DNA from 2 places in the Serratia sp. BNK-23 genome. Region 2 is predicted to be linked to the other one. Evidence: predicted binding sites of a transcription regulator. Region 2 holds the regulator's gene; the other holds the start of a gene.
What was found. Region 2 encodes PurR, which represses purine synthesis genes. Its sites were predicted from a motif close to CANGCAAACGTTTGCNTG; they were not measured.

Region 1: the regulator PurR is predicted to act here: its motif matches at 1,031-1,048, upstream of purL (phosphoribosylformylglycinamidine synthase).

What each region holds. Positions count from the first base shown of each region.
Region 1 covers NZ_CP179900.1:1,048,675-1,056,367, forward strand. Annotated here, with positions in the region: gene mltF (membrane-bound lytic murein transglycosylase MltF) at 1-864, opposite strand, end outside; gene purL (phosphoribosylformylglycinamidine synthase) at 1,143-5,033, shown strand; gene ACMGF9_RS04990 (sensor histidine kinase) at 5,920-7,356, shown strand; gene qseG (two-component system QseEF-associated lipoprotein QseG) at 7,360-7,693, shown strand, end outside.
Region 2 covers NZ_CP179900.1:2,695,661-2,703,353, reverse strand. Annotated here, with positions in the region: gene punR (DNA-binding transcriptional activator PunR) at 98-1,042, shown strand; gene purR (HTH-type transcriptional repressor PurR) at 1,039-2,064, opposite strand; gene ACMGF9_RS12745 (YnhF family membrane protein) at 2,389-2,478, shown strand; gene sodB (superoxide dismutase [Fe]) at 2,543-3,121, opposite strand; gene ACMGF9_RS12735 (C40 family peptidase) at 3,321-4,139, opposite strand; gene ACMGF9_RS12730 (Grx4 family monothiol glutaredoxin) at 4,556-4,903, shown strand; gene rnt (ribonuclease T) at 4,971-5,654, opposite strand; gene gloA (lactoylglutathione lyase) at 5,734-6,141, opposite strand; gene ACMGF9_RS12715 (alkene reductase) at 6,483-7,586, opposite strand; gene ACMGF9_RS12710 (TetR/AcrR family transcriptional regulator) at 7,678-7,693, opposite strand, start outside.

The DNA.
Region 1 (7,693 bases), 1.6 Mb from region 2:
GGGCAGCACCGAATCGATGGCCGACAGGAAGGTTTTGGTGTCCACATAGTCGAAGCTGCCGACGTGGCCGAGGTATTTCTCTTCCAGCCGCGCCAGGGTGCCGTCGTCCACCATCTGACTGTAGAAATCCAGCATCGCCGCGTACAGGCTGTCGTCGCCGTCGCGTTTGAGGTACCAGGTGACCGGCTCTTCGTCGGTGACGTCGAACGCCACCGCCAGCTGCGGATGGATGCGCTGCAGCAGCGCGATGGTCACCGAATCGCCGAGGGTATAGTCCAGCTTGCCGTCGGCCACCCGCTCCAGCAGTTCTTTGGAGGTGAGATCGCTGGAGGACTCCCAGGCGAGATCCGGGTATTTATCCTGTTTGAGCTGCTTTAGCGTGCTGACGTGCGCGGAACCGGAGGCGACCGCCAGCTTGCCTTTGATGTCGGCGAAGCTTTTCGGCCGCGGGGTGCCCAGCCGGTACACCAGCTGTTGGGAAACGGAGTAGTAGGCCGGGCCGGTGCGCGCGCGGCTGAGGCGCTCCTGGTTGTAGATCAGGCCCGCCGCCAGCAGGTCGGCGTCGTCGTCGTCCAGATCGTCGAACAGGTCATTGATGTTCTGATGGGGGATCACCACCAGTTTTACCCCGAGGTAGTTGGCGAAGCGCTTGGCCAGTTCGTAGTCGAGCCCACCCGGCCCTTGCTTGGTGTTGAAATAGGTCAGCGGTGAATTCAGCGTGCTGATACGCAACTCGCCGCGGGAAATGATCTCCTGGAGTTGCCCGCCCTGGCCGCTGCGCCAGGTGATGTTGGGCCACAGCGCGAGAGCCAGAAGCAGAGTGACAACGCCGATGAGGATGTAGTTTATTTTAAGACGTTTCAAATAGTTATCCAGTGGTGGCACAGGTACGCCGGCGACGACAACCGCGACTTTTCTCATGGTTAAATCACCAGTGCGGGGGGCATTTTGCGCAACAAAACGCCAGTGTGCAACTTTATTGACACGTTATGACAATTCGACGGTGCGGCACGCTTTTATCAATAATCCCTACGCAAACGGTTTCGTCGGCGCCGAGGATTCTCTATAATGACGCGCGTTTTCCCCTGTTGCGCCCAATGAAGCGTCTTATCCTTCGCTTCGAAGACGAGAGAACTTTGATTATGGAAATTCTGCGTGGTTCGCCCGCTTTATCGGCTTTTCGCATTACCAAACTGCTGTCCCGCTGCCAGGACGCTCACCTGCCCGTCAGTGATATCTACGCCGAGTACGTCCACTTTGCCGATGTCAGCGCACCGCTAAGTGCCGAAGAACACGCCAAGCTTCAGCGTCTGCTCAAGTACGGTCCTTCTCTCGCCGAACACGCCCCTGAAGGCCGGCTGCTGCTGGTTACGCCGCGTCCGGGCACCATTTCTCCCTGGTCTTCCAAAGCCACCGACATCGCCCACAACTGCGGTCTGCAACAGGTGCTGCGGCTGGAGCGCGGTCTGGCGTTCTACGTCAAGGCGCCCGAGCTGACGGAAGCCCAGTGGCGGCAGCTCGCTGCGCTGCTGCACGACCGCATGATGGAAACCGTCTTCAGCGAGCTGCAACAGGCCGAACAGCTGTTCGCGCACCATCAGCCGGCGCCGTATCAGTCGGTCGACGTGCTGGGCGCAGGGCGCGCCGCGCTGGAGCAGGCCAACGTTCGGCTCGGCCTGGCGCTGGCGCAGGATGAGATCGACTACCTGCTGAATGCCTTTACCGGTTTGGGGCGCAACCCGACGGATATCGAACTTTATATGTTCGCGCAGGCTAACTCCGAGCACTGCCGCCACAAGATTTTCAACGCCGACTGGATCATCGACGGCGAGCAGCAGCCCAAGTCGCTGTTCAAAATGATCAAGAATACCTACGAGCAGACGCCGGACTACGTGCTGTCGGCGTATAAAGACAACGCCGCCGTGATGGAAGGTTCGCAGGTCGGCCGCTTCTTCGCCGCGCCGGAGAACGGCACGTACGATTACCATCAGGAAGACGCGCACATCCTGATGAAGGTGGAAACTCACAACCACCCGACGGCGATTTCGCCGTGGCCGGGCGCCGCGACCGGCTCCGGCGGCGAGATCCGCGACGAGGGCGCCACCGGCCGCGGCGCCAAGCCGAAGGCCGGCCTGGTGGGCTTCTCGGTGTCCAACCTGCGCATTCCCGGCTTTGAACAGCCGTGGGAGCAGGACTTCGGCAAGCCGGAACGCATCGTCACCGCACTGGACATCATGACCGAAGGCCCGCTGGGCGGCGCGGCGTTCAACAACGAATTCGGTCGCCCGGCGCTGCTGGGCTACTTCCGCACCTATGAAGAGCGCGTCAACAGCCATAACGGCGTCGAGCTGCGCGGCTACCACAAACCGATCATGCTGGCGGGCGGCATCGGCAACATCCGCGCCGATCACGTGCAGAAAGGGGAAATCACCGTCGGCGCCAAGCTGGTGGTGCTGGGCGGCCCGGCGATGAATATCGGCCTGGGCGGCGGCGCGGCGTCCTCGATGGCGTCCGGCCAGTCCGATGCCGATCTGGACTTCGCTTCGGTGCAGCGCGACAACCCGGAAATGGAACGCCGCTGTCAGGAAGTGATCGACCGCTGCTGGCAGCTGGGCGACCAGAACCCGATCCTGTTTATCCATGACGTCGGCGCCGGCGGCCTGTCCAACGCCATGCCGGAGCTGGTGAGCGACGGCGGCCGCGGTGGGCGCTTCGAGCTGCGCGATATCCTCAACGACGAGCCGGGCATGAGCCCGCTGGAAGTGTGGTGCAACGAATCGCAGGAACGTTACGTGATGGCGATCGCCCCGGCGCAGATGGCGCAGTTCGACGAGATCTGCCGCCGCGAGCGCGCGCCTTATGCGGTGATCGGTGAAGCGACCGAAGAACAGCACCTGACGCTGAACGACCGCCACTTCGACAACCAACCGATCGACATGCCGCTGGACGTGCTGCTCGGCAAAACGCCGAAGATGACCCGCGATGTCACCCGTCTGCAGGCGCAGGGCCAGGCGGTGCAGCGTGGGGACATCACGCTGGCCGACGCGGTGAAGCGCGTGCTGCATCTGCCGGCCGTCGCGGAGAAAACCTTCCTGATCACCATCGGCGACCGCACCGTCACCGGCATGGTGGCGCGTGACCAAATGGTCGGCCCGTGGCAGATCCCGGTGGCCGACTGCGCGGTCACCACCGCCAGCCTGGACAGCTATTACGGCGAGGCGATGTCGATCGGCGAACGCGCGCCGGTGGCGCTGCTGGACTTCGCCGCTTCCGGCCGCCTGGCGGTCGGGGAAGCGCTGACCAACCTGGCTGCCACGGAAATCGGCAGCCTGAAGCGCGTGAAGCTGTCCGCCAACTGGATGGCCGCCGCCGGCCACCCGGGTGAAGACGCCGGCCTGTACGAAGCGGTGAAAGCGGTGGGCGAAGAGCTGTGCCCGGCGCTGGGCATCACCATCCCGGTGGGCAAAGACTCCATGTCGATGAAAACCCGCTGGCAGGAAGGCGACGAACAGCGCGAAATGACCTCGCCGCTGTCGCTGGTCATCACCGCCTTTGCCCGTGTGGAAGACGTGCGCGACACCGTGACGCCGCAATTGCGCACCGATAAGGGCGACAGCGCGCTGCTGTTGATCGATCTGGGCAACGGCCATAACGCGCTGGGCGCTACCGCGCTGGCGCAGGTTTATCGCCAACTGGGCGACAAACCGGCCGATGTGCGCGATGTCGCGCAACTGGCGGGCTTCTTCAACGCCATGCAGCAGTTGGTGGCCGATCGCGCGCTGCTGGCTTATCACGACCGCGCCGACGGCGGCCTGCTGGTGACGCTGGCGGAGATGGCCTTCGCCGGTCACTGCGGCGTAGAGGTTAACCTCGATGGCCTCGACGACGATGCGCTGGCGGTGCTGTTCAACGAAGAGCTGGGCGCGGTGATCCAGGTGAGCGCCGAACGTCTCGACGAAGTGAAGCAGGCGTTCGCGCAGCACGGTTTGACCGACAACGTGCATCAGATCGGCAGCGCGCAGGCCGGCGATCGTTTCGTCATCAACCAACATGGCAAGGCGTTGTACAGTGAAAGCCGCAATACGCTGCGCACCTGGTGGGCGGAAACCACCTGGCAGATGCAGCGCCTGCGCGACAACCCGGCGTGCGCCGATCAGGAACATCAGGCCAAGCAGGATGAACAAGATCCCGGCCTGAACGTGAAGCTGACCTTTGCACCCGAGGAAGACATCGCCGCGCCGTACATCGCCAAGGGCGCTCGCCCGAAAGTGGCGGTGTTGCGCGAGCAGGGGGTGAACTCCCACGTTGAAATGGCGGCGGCGTTCCACCGCGCCGGCTTTGACGCCGTGGACGTGCACATGAGCGATCTGCTGGCCGGGCGCCGCGATCTGCAGGACTTCCACACGCTGGTGGCCTGCGGCGGCTTCTCTTACGGCGACGTCCTGGGCGCCGGTGAAGGCTGGGCGAAGTCTATCCTGTTCAACGAGCGGGTGCGCGACGAGTTTGAAGCGTTCTTCCACCGTCCGCAGACGCTGGCGCTGGGCGTATGCAACGGCTGCCAGATGATGTCCAACCTGCGTGAGCTGATCCCGGGGGCCGAACACTGGCCGCGCTTCGTGCGCAACCTGTCGGATCGCTTCGAGGCGCGCTTCAGCCTGGTGGAAGTGGCGGCCAGCCCGTCGCTGTTCCTGCAGGGCATGACCGGTTCGCGCATGCCGATCGCTGTTTCCCACGGTGAAGGGCACGTCGAAGTGCGCGATGCGGCGCATCTGGCGGCGCTGGAAAGCCATGGTCTGGTGGCGCTGCGTTTCGTCAACAACGCCGGTCAGGTGACGGAAGCTTACCCGGCTAACCCGAACGGTTCGCCGAATGGCATCACCGCCGTGACCAGCGCCAACGGGCGCGCCACGGTGATGATGCCGCACCCGGAACGCGTGTTCCGCACCGTCAGTAACTCCTGGCACCCGGAAGAGTGGGGCGAGGACAGCCCGTGGATGCGTATGTTCCGCAACGCCCGTAAGCAGCTGGGCTAAAAACGGCCACCACCGTACAGAGGGCGCAAGCAATTGCGCCCTTTTTTATGGCCGGCGTTCGCCGTCTGGCGGCAGTGTCTGCATTTTGCGACAAGCGCTATTTTCTCTGTCGCCAAATGGAGACGTTTAACTCATTGATTTTATTGTGGGTAAGCAGGTTTGACTTTAGTTGTCTGCATTTGGCGACAGCACGGCGTTTTTTTCATCGCTCATCAGTGCGTAATGGGTGGGGGAATTTGCTGATGTAATTTTATTTTTAAATAAAATCATTGTGTTATTATTTTTATTGCAAAGTTGGCACGCTACGTGCATTATTCTTGGCGGCTGCTCATTCACCTTTTTATGACGGCGCCGTAATTAGACGGCAAATCGCCTCATAAGCCTCCGAATGATGCCAAAGAAATGGTGCCTATCGTCCAACCAAACCGATAACAGACCGCGCAAGCGGCTTTATCAAGCATCGGGCGACACGTGGAGTGAGGCACCGCCTGTATCCAACTGTGATGAAGGGTTCATCAATCCTGGATACTTACGGATGCTATTCGTCCTGTTCGATGCCAGCCGCTGCGCTACATCACCCTGGGGACGAGGTTTAAGGGCATCCACACTTTCCTTGCGTTGGGGCAAGTTTCTTGCCCCGATGTCAATTCTCAACGCTGCGCTATGCCCGTTTCGTTGCCTATGCCCTCGAACGCAGACGCTATCCCCACACTCTCGTTTTCGCGCCGGTTGATGTTACCGGGGCCGCATGCCGTCGGCAGGCCAGGCCCATGGGCGCGCTTCGCCGATCCCGCGGCTTTTTCCTTGCGCGTTCAGGATTCTCCCCTGCCGGGCTTTTCTCTTTCCGGCGAGTCAGTTAGCATCGTGACAGAGCTGAGAGAATGAGATGATTTCGTTGAAAAAATGGCGTTTATTCCCCCGTTCGCTGCGGCAATTGGTGCTGCTGGCCTTCCTGTTGGTGCTGTTGCCGCTGTTGGTGCTGGCCTATCAAGCCTACCAGAGCCTGGATCACCTCAGCGCGCAGGCGGCGGACATCAACCGCACCACGCTGGTGGACGCGCGGCGCAGCGAGGCGATGACCAGCGTGGCGCTGGAGATGGAGCGCAGCTATCGTCAGTACTGCGTGCTGGTCGATCCTACGCTGCAGAAGCTGTACCAGAACCAGCGCAAACAGTATTCGCAGATGCTGGACGCCCACGCGCCGATCCTGCCGGACGAGCGCTACTACCAAACGCTGCGTCAGTTGCTGACCCAGCTGGCGGCGATCAAATGCCATAACAGCGGGCCGGACCAAGAGGCTTCGGCCCTGCTCGAATCGTTCTCCCGTTCCAACGCCGAAATGGTGCAGGCCACGCGCGCGGTGGTGTTCTCGCGCGGCCAGCAGCTGCAGCAAGCCATCGCCGAGCGCGGCCAGTTCTTCGGCTGGCAGGCGCTGCTGTTGTTCCTGGTCAGCGTGCTGCTGGTGGTGCTGTTCACCCGCATGATCATCGGGCCGGTCAAGGCCGTGGAACGGATGATCAATCGCCTGGGGGAAGGGCGCGCGCTGGGCAGCACCGCGTCGTTCAAAGGGCCGCGCGAGCTGCGTTCGCTGGCGCAGCGCATCATTTGGCTGAGCGAGCGGCTGGCGTGGCTGGAATCGCAGCGCCACGAGTTCTTGCGCCATATCTCGCACGAGTTGAAAACGCCGCTGGCCAGCATGCGTGAAGGCACCGAACTGCTGGCCGACGAAGTGGCGGGGCCGCTGACCTCCGATCAAAAAGAGGTGGTGGCGATCCTCGACAACAGCAGTCGCCACCTGCAGCAGCTGATTGAACAACTGCTGGATTACAACCGCAAACTGGCCGACGGCCCGGCGGAACACGAGAACGTCGAGCTGCGCGAGATGGTCGATTTGGTGGTCGCCGCGCACAGTTTGCCGGCGCGGGCGAAGATGATTTCCACCGAAATCGCGCTGGAGGCGGAAATCTGCTGGGCAGAGCCTACGCTATTAATGCGCGTGCTGGATAATCTCTACTCCAATGCGGTGCACTACGGCAAGGAATCCGGTAACATTTGGATCCGCAGCCGTCAGGTTGGACAACGGGTGCAAATCGACGTCGCCAATACCGGCACGCCGATCCCCGAGGCTGAAAGAGCCATGATTTTCGAGCCTTTTTTCCAGGGTAGTCACCAGCGAAAAGGGGCGGTAAAAGGAAGCGGACTGGGGTTGAGCATCGCTCAGGACTGTATCCGTCGCATGCGCGGTGAGCTGCAACTGGCGACGGTCGCCGGTGCAGACGTCTGCTTCCGCATTGAACTGCCGTTAACCGCCGAGAATGAATAAATAATGTACACATGGTCTAAGCGCCTTCGTCTTTCGCAGACCGAACGTTCACCGCGTGCCACGCACAGAGCGCCGCTCGGCAAACGCCCGATCAGCTGGTTGGGCGCCGTTTTCTTTATGCCGCTGTTGCTGGCGGGCTGCGTCGATCGCGCGGTCAGCGGCGGCCTGAGCGCTCAGCAGCAAGAAGCGATCCCGGATACCAAGGTGATCGATTACCGCACCGCGGCCTGCGATACCCTGTGGCAGTTGGACGACAAGGACGCGCTGGATAACGCGCTCTACTGGCTGCGTGCGATGGACTGCGCCGATCGCATCGGCTCAACCCAGGCGCGCGCGC
Region 2 (7,693 bases):
CGCAGGTTTTTAGCGCCGGCCAGTGTATCCGGCTGGATCTCTGCTTGTGAAACGGTAATATTTGCAAAGTGCTGTTAAAAAAATTGAAGGCAAAGCGATGTGGTCTGAATATTCTCTTGAAGTTGTTGACGCGGTCGCGCGCACCGGCAGTTTCAGCGCGGCGGCGCAGGAGCTGCACCGGGTGCCGTCGGCGGTGAGCTATACCGTGCGGCAACTGGAACAATGGCTTGCGGTGCCGCTGTTTGAGCGGCGTCACCGTGATGTGGAGTTGACGCCGGCCGGCGCGCTGTTTATCAAGGATGCGAGAGTTGTTATCAAAAAAATGCTCGACACCCGTCGCCACTGTCAGCAGGTGGCCAACGGGTGGCGCGGCCAGCTGAATATCGCAGTCGACATCATCGTCAAACCCCAGCGCAGCCGCCAGCTGGTGCTGGATTTCTACCGCCATTTCCCCGATGTTGAACTGATGCTGCAACCCGAAGTGTTCAACGGCGTTTGGGATGCGTTGGTGGACGGCAGGGTGGACATGGCGATCGGCGCCACGCGCGCGGTGCCGGTCGGCGGCGGCTTTGCCTTCCGCGATATGGGCTACATGAACTGGCTGTGCGTAGTCAGCCCACAGCATCCGCTGGCGCAGCTGGCAGGGCCGTTAAATGACGATCGGTTGAGGCCGTACCCTGCGCTTTGTCTGGAAGACACCTCGCGCAATCTGCCCAAGCGCGTCACCTGGACGCTGGATAACCAGCGGCGGCTGGTGGTGCCGGACTGGACATCGGCACTCGACTGTCTGTGCGCCGGGCTGTGCGTCGGCATGATGCCGGCGCATCGGGCGCTGCCGCTGGTGCAGCGCGGTGAGCTGAAGGCGTTGCAGCTGCAGCAGCCGTTTCCCGCCAGCCCTTGCTGCCTGACCTGGCAGCAGGATAAACCGTCGCCGGCGATGAGTTGGCTGCTGGCGTATCTGGGCGATGGCGAGACGCTGAATCAGGAGTGGCTGAGCGAGGCGGCGCCGGAAGCCGTGCAGGCTTCCGGCTCAGGGGATTAGCGGCGGTAGTCGATGAACGGACCGTCGGCGACCGAACGGCGTTCCACCAGCTTCGGATGCACTTCGATCACCTGCGATTCTTCGCGCTTGCTGATGATGCGATCCAGCAGCATGGTGAAGGCCATTTCTCCCAGGCGCTCTTTAGGCTGGTGAATGGTGGTCAGCGCCGGAGTGAAGTAGCGGGCGTTGCGCACGTTGTCATAGCCGATCACGGAAATATCCTGCGGCACTCGCAGCCCCAGCTCATCAGCGGCGCAGATGGCGCCCATCGCCATGATGTCGCCGCCGCAAAATACCGCGGTCGGCCGCTGTTTTTGCGACAGGATTTGGTGCATCGCCTTGTAGCCGGACTCCGGCTCGAAGTCACCCTGGACGATCCACTCTTCGCGAATGTCGATATGCGCTTCCTGCAGCGCCTTCATAAAGCCCTGATGACGGCCGCCGCCGGTGTTGCGCGACAGCTGGCCCGGGATGGCGCCGATATCGCGGTGACCGCGCTCGATCAGGTAACGGCCGGCCAGATAGCCGCCTTCGAACGCGTTATCGATGATGGTGTCGGTGAAGTCGCCGCGCGCAGCGCCCCAGTCCATCACCACCATCGGGATATTACGGTAGTCCTCCAGCATTCCCAGCAGTTGATCCGGGTATTCGGAACACATGACCAGCAGGCCGTCGACGCGCTTTTGCGCCAGCATCGCCAGGTAGGCGCGCTGCTTGTCCAGATTGTTGTGCGAGTTGCACAGGATCAGGGTGTAACCTTTGCTGTAGCAGCTGTTTTCCACCGCCTCGATCACTTCGGCAAAATAGGGCGCTTCGCTCGAGGTGGCCAGCAGACCGATAGACTTGGTGTGATTGACTTTCAGGCTGCGCGCCACGGCGCTCGGCGAGTAGTGCAGCTCTTTGATCGCGGCCCACACGGCCGCTTTGGTCTCTTCGGCGACGAAACGAGTCTTATTGATGACGTGCGAAACGGTGGTGGTGGAAACGCCCGCGCGTTTGGCCACATCTTTAATCGTTGCCATGTAAGGAATGACTCCTGAACTCACATGTTTACAGCATGTAAGTGTGATGTTAATCGTTTGCCTACGTAGATCCTTCTCCAGAGAAGCGAAAACTGAGTTTTTAGTGTGTTGAAGTCTTCAGCGCTTAATCAGGAGGGGCATGGATGCCGGTACGCAGTTGTGAACTGCGAATTTTGTCGCATATTGAACAAAAGTGGAAGAGGTAATCGAGATTATAAACCGGGAAATGATAACAAGATTTTATCGGCGAACTGTGGGAAAATGATTTGACGTACTAATTGTGCGCCTTTTATCCTTAGGAAAGCCCATTTTAAAGGAGTTGTCATGGATACCGATCTGAAGATGTCTCTGTTCACTACCGTCGGCGCGTTGGCGATGATCATCGCTTTCAGCTTTGTCGCCGCGTTGAACTGATCTCCCGCCGGTTTTAAAAAAGGCGCAGCCTGGCTGCGCCTCGTCACTTCGGCAAGGCCTGCGTTTACGCCAGGTTTTCCGCCGCAAATTTCCAGTTGACCAACGCCCAGAAGTTTTCCAGGTATTTTGGACGCGCATTGCGGTAATCGATGTAATACGCGTGTTCCCACACGTCAACGGTCAGCAGCGGTTTATCTTCACCGGTCAGCGGAGTTGCCGCGTTGGAGGTGTTGACGATCGCCAGCGCGCCGTCCGGTTTTTTCACCAGCCAGGTCCAGCCGGCGCCGAAGTTTTTCACGGCGGCATCGGTGAACTGCTCTTTGAACGCAGCGAAAGAGCCGAAGGATTTGACGATCGCCGCCGCCAGTTCGCCCTGCGGTTCACCGCCGCCCTGTGGCGACAGGCAGTGCCAGTAGAAGGTGTGGTTCCACACCTGCGCGGCGTTGTTGAACACGCCGCCGTTGGAGGTCTTGATGATCTCTTCGAGCGATTTGCCCTCGAACTCGCTGCCTTTCACCAGGTTGTTCAGGTTAACCACGTAGGTATTGTGGTGTTTGCCGTAGTGGTATTCCAGGGTCTCGGCGGAGATGTGCGGCTCGAGCGCGTTTTTCTCATACGGTAATGCAGGTAATTCAAACGACATTGCTTCCTCCTTTACAGCGCCACTTTCTTCCCGCCCAGGCGGGAGCCAGATGGGCCGTTTTTTATTGTGGTCATTCAATCTTAACAATTTTCATCATAAAAAACAGGAGGAAAAGCGAGAAATGCGCGTGGGGGAGTGCGATGGGCGATAGCTTGAGCAGGCGGTTGCGACCGGGGCCGCAACCGCGCAGAACAGGGAATTAACGGATGGTTTTCGGCGTCACTACGCGGCGTGCGCCGATGTAATGGTTTTGCCAATAGTCGTTGTCGAGCTGGCTGATGCGGATCTCTTCGCCGGTGCGCGGCGACTGGATGAATTTGCCGTTGCCGAGATAGACGCCGACATGGTCCGCCACGCCGCGGTTGTTGATGCGGAAGAACACCAAATCGCCGCTTTCCAGTTCGCTTTTCTTGATCGGCGCCGCGTCGCGAAGGTGATACATTTCGTTGGCGGTGCGCGGCATCTTGATTTTCACCACGTCCTTATAGGCGTAATAGATAAGGCCGCTGCAGTCGAAGCCGGTGCGCGGCGAGCTGCCGCCCCAGCGGTAAGGCTTGCCCATCTGATCCATCAGCTTGGCCATCGCGGTCTGTTTGGCATGCTGGTAACGTTTTTTGTGCGCCGGGCTGAGTTTTAACGGCTTTTCTTCACGCGCCAGTTTGGCGGTGGCCATACCGGCGTCGCGGTGGCGGCCATAGCCTTTTTTATAGCCCTTTTTCGGCGGGGTGACTTTAATCTTGGCGGTTTTCTGCGCTTTGGCCTTGGGTTTGGCGCTGACGATCTTTTTCGCGCTTTTCTCGCTTTTGGCCTTGGCGGTCTTGGTTTTTTTCTCGGGGGCCGTCACTTTGGCTTTTTTGGCGGCTTTATCCGCTTTCTTTTTTCTGCGGTCATCGGGCCGCGCTTCATTAGCATGGCTTTTACGCTGCTCGGCGGCAACGCGCGCCTGTGGCGCAGCGTGCGCCAAATTGAAGAAGAGCTGCGTAAACAGCAGCGCAAAGAGCGTAAGAATTAAACGCATGTCGACGTCACCAACCTTGGCCCCGAAACGGATATCGAAAGAGTTACAGTATTCCCGAACTTCACCATATAAAACAGCGAAGAACTCATAAATAATAATCCATATTGTGAGAAAACGTTAATGACATTTTTTTTGGTTTAAAATCAGCCTGTTGATGTATAAAAAAGCGCCAGGCGACGGTGGCGGATATAATTAAGCCGCGCCGGCATCGCGGCGCAATATATTAGTGAAATGGTCGGATTAAAAATGTTATTCTCAACGTATGTTTTGACCGGAATGACGTGGCCGGTGAAACGCGATCGGCGGCGGGCGAATATCCTTGCAAAAGATGGCGTTTTCTTGCGACTGTTCCAGCCGCTACAATAGCCCGCGTGATGCATGTTGTAGCCATGAAATGTGGCTTGAGGAAGCAATAAATGACGACGACACTTGAAAAAATTCAGCACCAGATCGCTGAAAACCCGATTCTGCTTTACATGAAAGGTTCGCCAAAGCTGCCGAGCTGCGGCTTTTCCGCGCAGGCTGTGCAAGCGCTGTCCGCCTGCGGCGAGCGTTTCGCCTATGTGGACATTTTGCAGAACCCGGATATCCGCGCCGAGCTGCCAAAATACGCCAACTGGCCGACGTTCCCGCAGCTGTGGGTAGATGGTGAGCTGGTCGGCGGTTGCGATATCATCATCGAGATGTATCAGCGCGGCGAACTGCAGCAACTGATCAAAGAAACGGCAGAAAAGTATAAAGCGCAGGAAGACCAGCAGTCTTAATCGACGGGCTTGCGATGATCGCGTAACGGGCGGCGCCAGTGTAACTGGGCCGCCTTTTTTGTTGGTTTTATTCGGCGAGATCGCCGGCGGGCAGCGGCCAGCCGCCGAGACGTTTCCAGCGGTTAACCAGCTCGCAAAACAGCAGGGCGGTTTGCTCGGTGTCGTACAGCGCGGAGTGCGCCTGGCTGCTGTCGAACGGCATGCCGGCGGCGATGCAGGCTTTGGCCAGCACCGTTTGCCCCAGCACCAGGCCGCTCAGCGCGGCGGTGTCGAAGGTGGCGAACGGATGGAACGGGTTGCGCTTCAGGCCGGCGCGTTCGGCCGCGGCCATCAAAAAGCTGTGATCGAAGTTGGCGTTGTGCGCCACGATAATGGCGCGATTGCAACCGCGATCCTTGAGCCCTTTGCGCACCGCTTTGAAAATGGCGTGCAGCGCGTCATATTCGCTGACCGCGCCGCGCAGCGGATTGTGCGGATCGATGCCGTTAAACGCCAGCGCTTCCGGCTGCAGGTTGGCGCCCTCGAAAGGCTCCACGTGGAAGTGCAGGGTTTCGTCCCGCTGCAGCCAGCCGTCCTCATCCATTTTCAGCGTGACGGCGGCGATCTCCAGCAACGCATCGGTATTGGCGTTGAAGCCGGCGGTTTCAACATCTATTACTACGGGATAAAACCCACGAAAACGACCACTCAGGGCGTTAAGATCACTTTTCTCGGCCATCAGTTTCTTATCTTCATCGAATGCAGCGCGCATTATGGCAAATTTTGCGCCCGGTTGCAGGCGCTATCGCGCGGAGAATCAGCAGGGCGCCAACGCGCCCTGAAGGGGAGGCTTAGTGGCCGAGGCCCTGACCGGCGTGTTTGTTTTCGATCAGCTCGATTTTGTAGCCGTCCGGATCTTCGACGAAGGCGATAACCGTGGTACCGCCTTTCACCGGGCCGGCTTCGCGGGTGACTTTGCCGCCGGCGCGACGGATGCTGTCGCAGGTGGCGGCAACGTCATCCACGCCCAGCGCCAGGTGGCCGAAGGCGGTGCCCATATCGTAGCTGTCGGTGCCCCAGTTATAGGTCAGTTCGATAACTGCGCCTTCGCTCTCTTCCGTATAGCCGACGAAAGCCAGGGAGTATTTGTACTCCGGGTTTTCGCTGGTGCGCAGCAGGCGCATGCCTAATACCTTGGTGTAGAAGTCGATGGCGCGTTGCAGGTCACCGACGCGGATCATGGTATGGAGTAAGCGCATAATTCCTCTGAATTGACTGTGCCGTGGCAGACGGCGGGTGGATTGAAGCACAAGCGAGTATAGCCTTGTCCCGCAAGGGAATTCAACGTGACGAACTGGTGACAATGTCACTTTGTGGTCTCGCGTCGAGGGTGTCTAAATATTGATCGAGTGTACCGATCGATACAGAGTAATTGATCTGCACAATCAATTATCTATTCCAGCGGCGATCGTGTAAAAATCGAACGGCAATAAAGATCAACACCAGGGAACAGCGGCCCGCCTCGTGCGGGCCTTTTTGCTTTGCGCGCGACGCATAAAAAACGGCCATGCGATTGCGTGGCCGTTGGGGTCAGGACAGATTACTTCGCCAGAAACGGATAGTCGGTATAGCCTTCGGCGCCGCCGCCGTAGAAGGTTTCCGGCTTAGGTTCGTTCAGCGGGGCGTGCTGGCGGAAACGCTCTACCAGATCCGGGTTGGCGATGTAGCTGCGGCCGAAGGCCACCGCGTCGATGAAACCTTTTTCGATCAATGCTTCGGCTTTTTCGGCGGTGTAGGCGCCGGCACCGACGATCACCCCTTTAAAGTGGGCGCGCACCGAGTCGCGGAAGGCGTCGGAATACGGTTTGCCGCCGGCCCAGTCAGGTTCGGAGATGTGCAGGTAAGCGATATTGCGCTTATTCAGCTCTTCCACCAGATACAGCGCTGCTTCTTCCTGATCTTCGCCGTTGTCCAGCCCGTTGAACGGCCCCAGCGGCGAGATACGGATACCGATGTGTTCGGCACCCCATTCGGCGATGGTGGCGTCGACCACTTCCAGCGTCAGGCGGGTGCGATTCTCAATGTTGCCACCGTATTGATCGGTACGTTGGTTGGAAGCCGGTGACATGAACTGGTGCAGCAGATAGCCGTGGGCAGCATGCAGTTCGATGAAGTCGAAACCGGCTTCGCGCGCGTTGGCGGTTGCTTGGCGGAAATCGTTGATGATGCCCGGGATCTCGCTGGTTTCCAGCGCGCGCGGCGTGGAGGTCGGCACGCGCACCCAGGCGCCGGTTTCATCACGCACGGTGGTGCGGGTTTCGGCGTTGATGGCCGAAGGTGCGACCGGCGCTTGCCCGCCTGGCTGCAGGCTGGCGTGGGAAATGCGGCCTACGTGCCACAGCTGCACGGCGATGTGGCCGTTGTTGTCATGCACTGCCTGCGTGATGTTTTTCCATGCGGCGATCTGCTCCGGCGTATGCAAACCGGGCGCGCCGGCGTAGCCTTTCGCCTGGAAGGAAACCTGGGTCGCTTCGGTCACGATCAGGCCGGCGCTGGCGCGCTGTGCGTAATATTCCGCCATCAGCGGCGTAGGAATATCGCCCGGCTCGATGCTGCGCAAACGCGTCAGCGGAGCCATAAACACGCGGTTGGGCAGGGTGATGGCGCCAACCTTCAGCGGAGAGAGCAATTTTTCAGTCTTCATAGTGCATCCTGTATTTAATAGACCGGTCGTCTAGTAATGGGCGATAAAAAACCATGAACTGCATTTTTTCAATAAAAATAAGTTGTTACCGTTACGGTTGCGGCGGG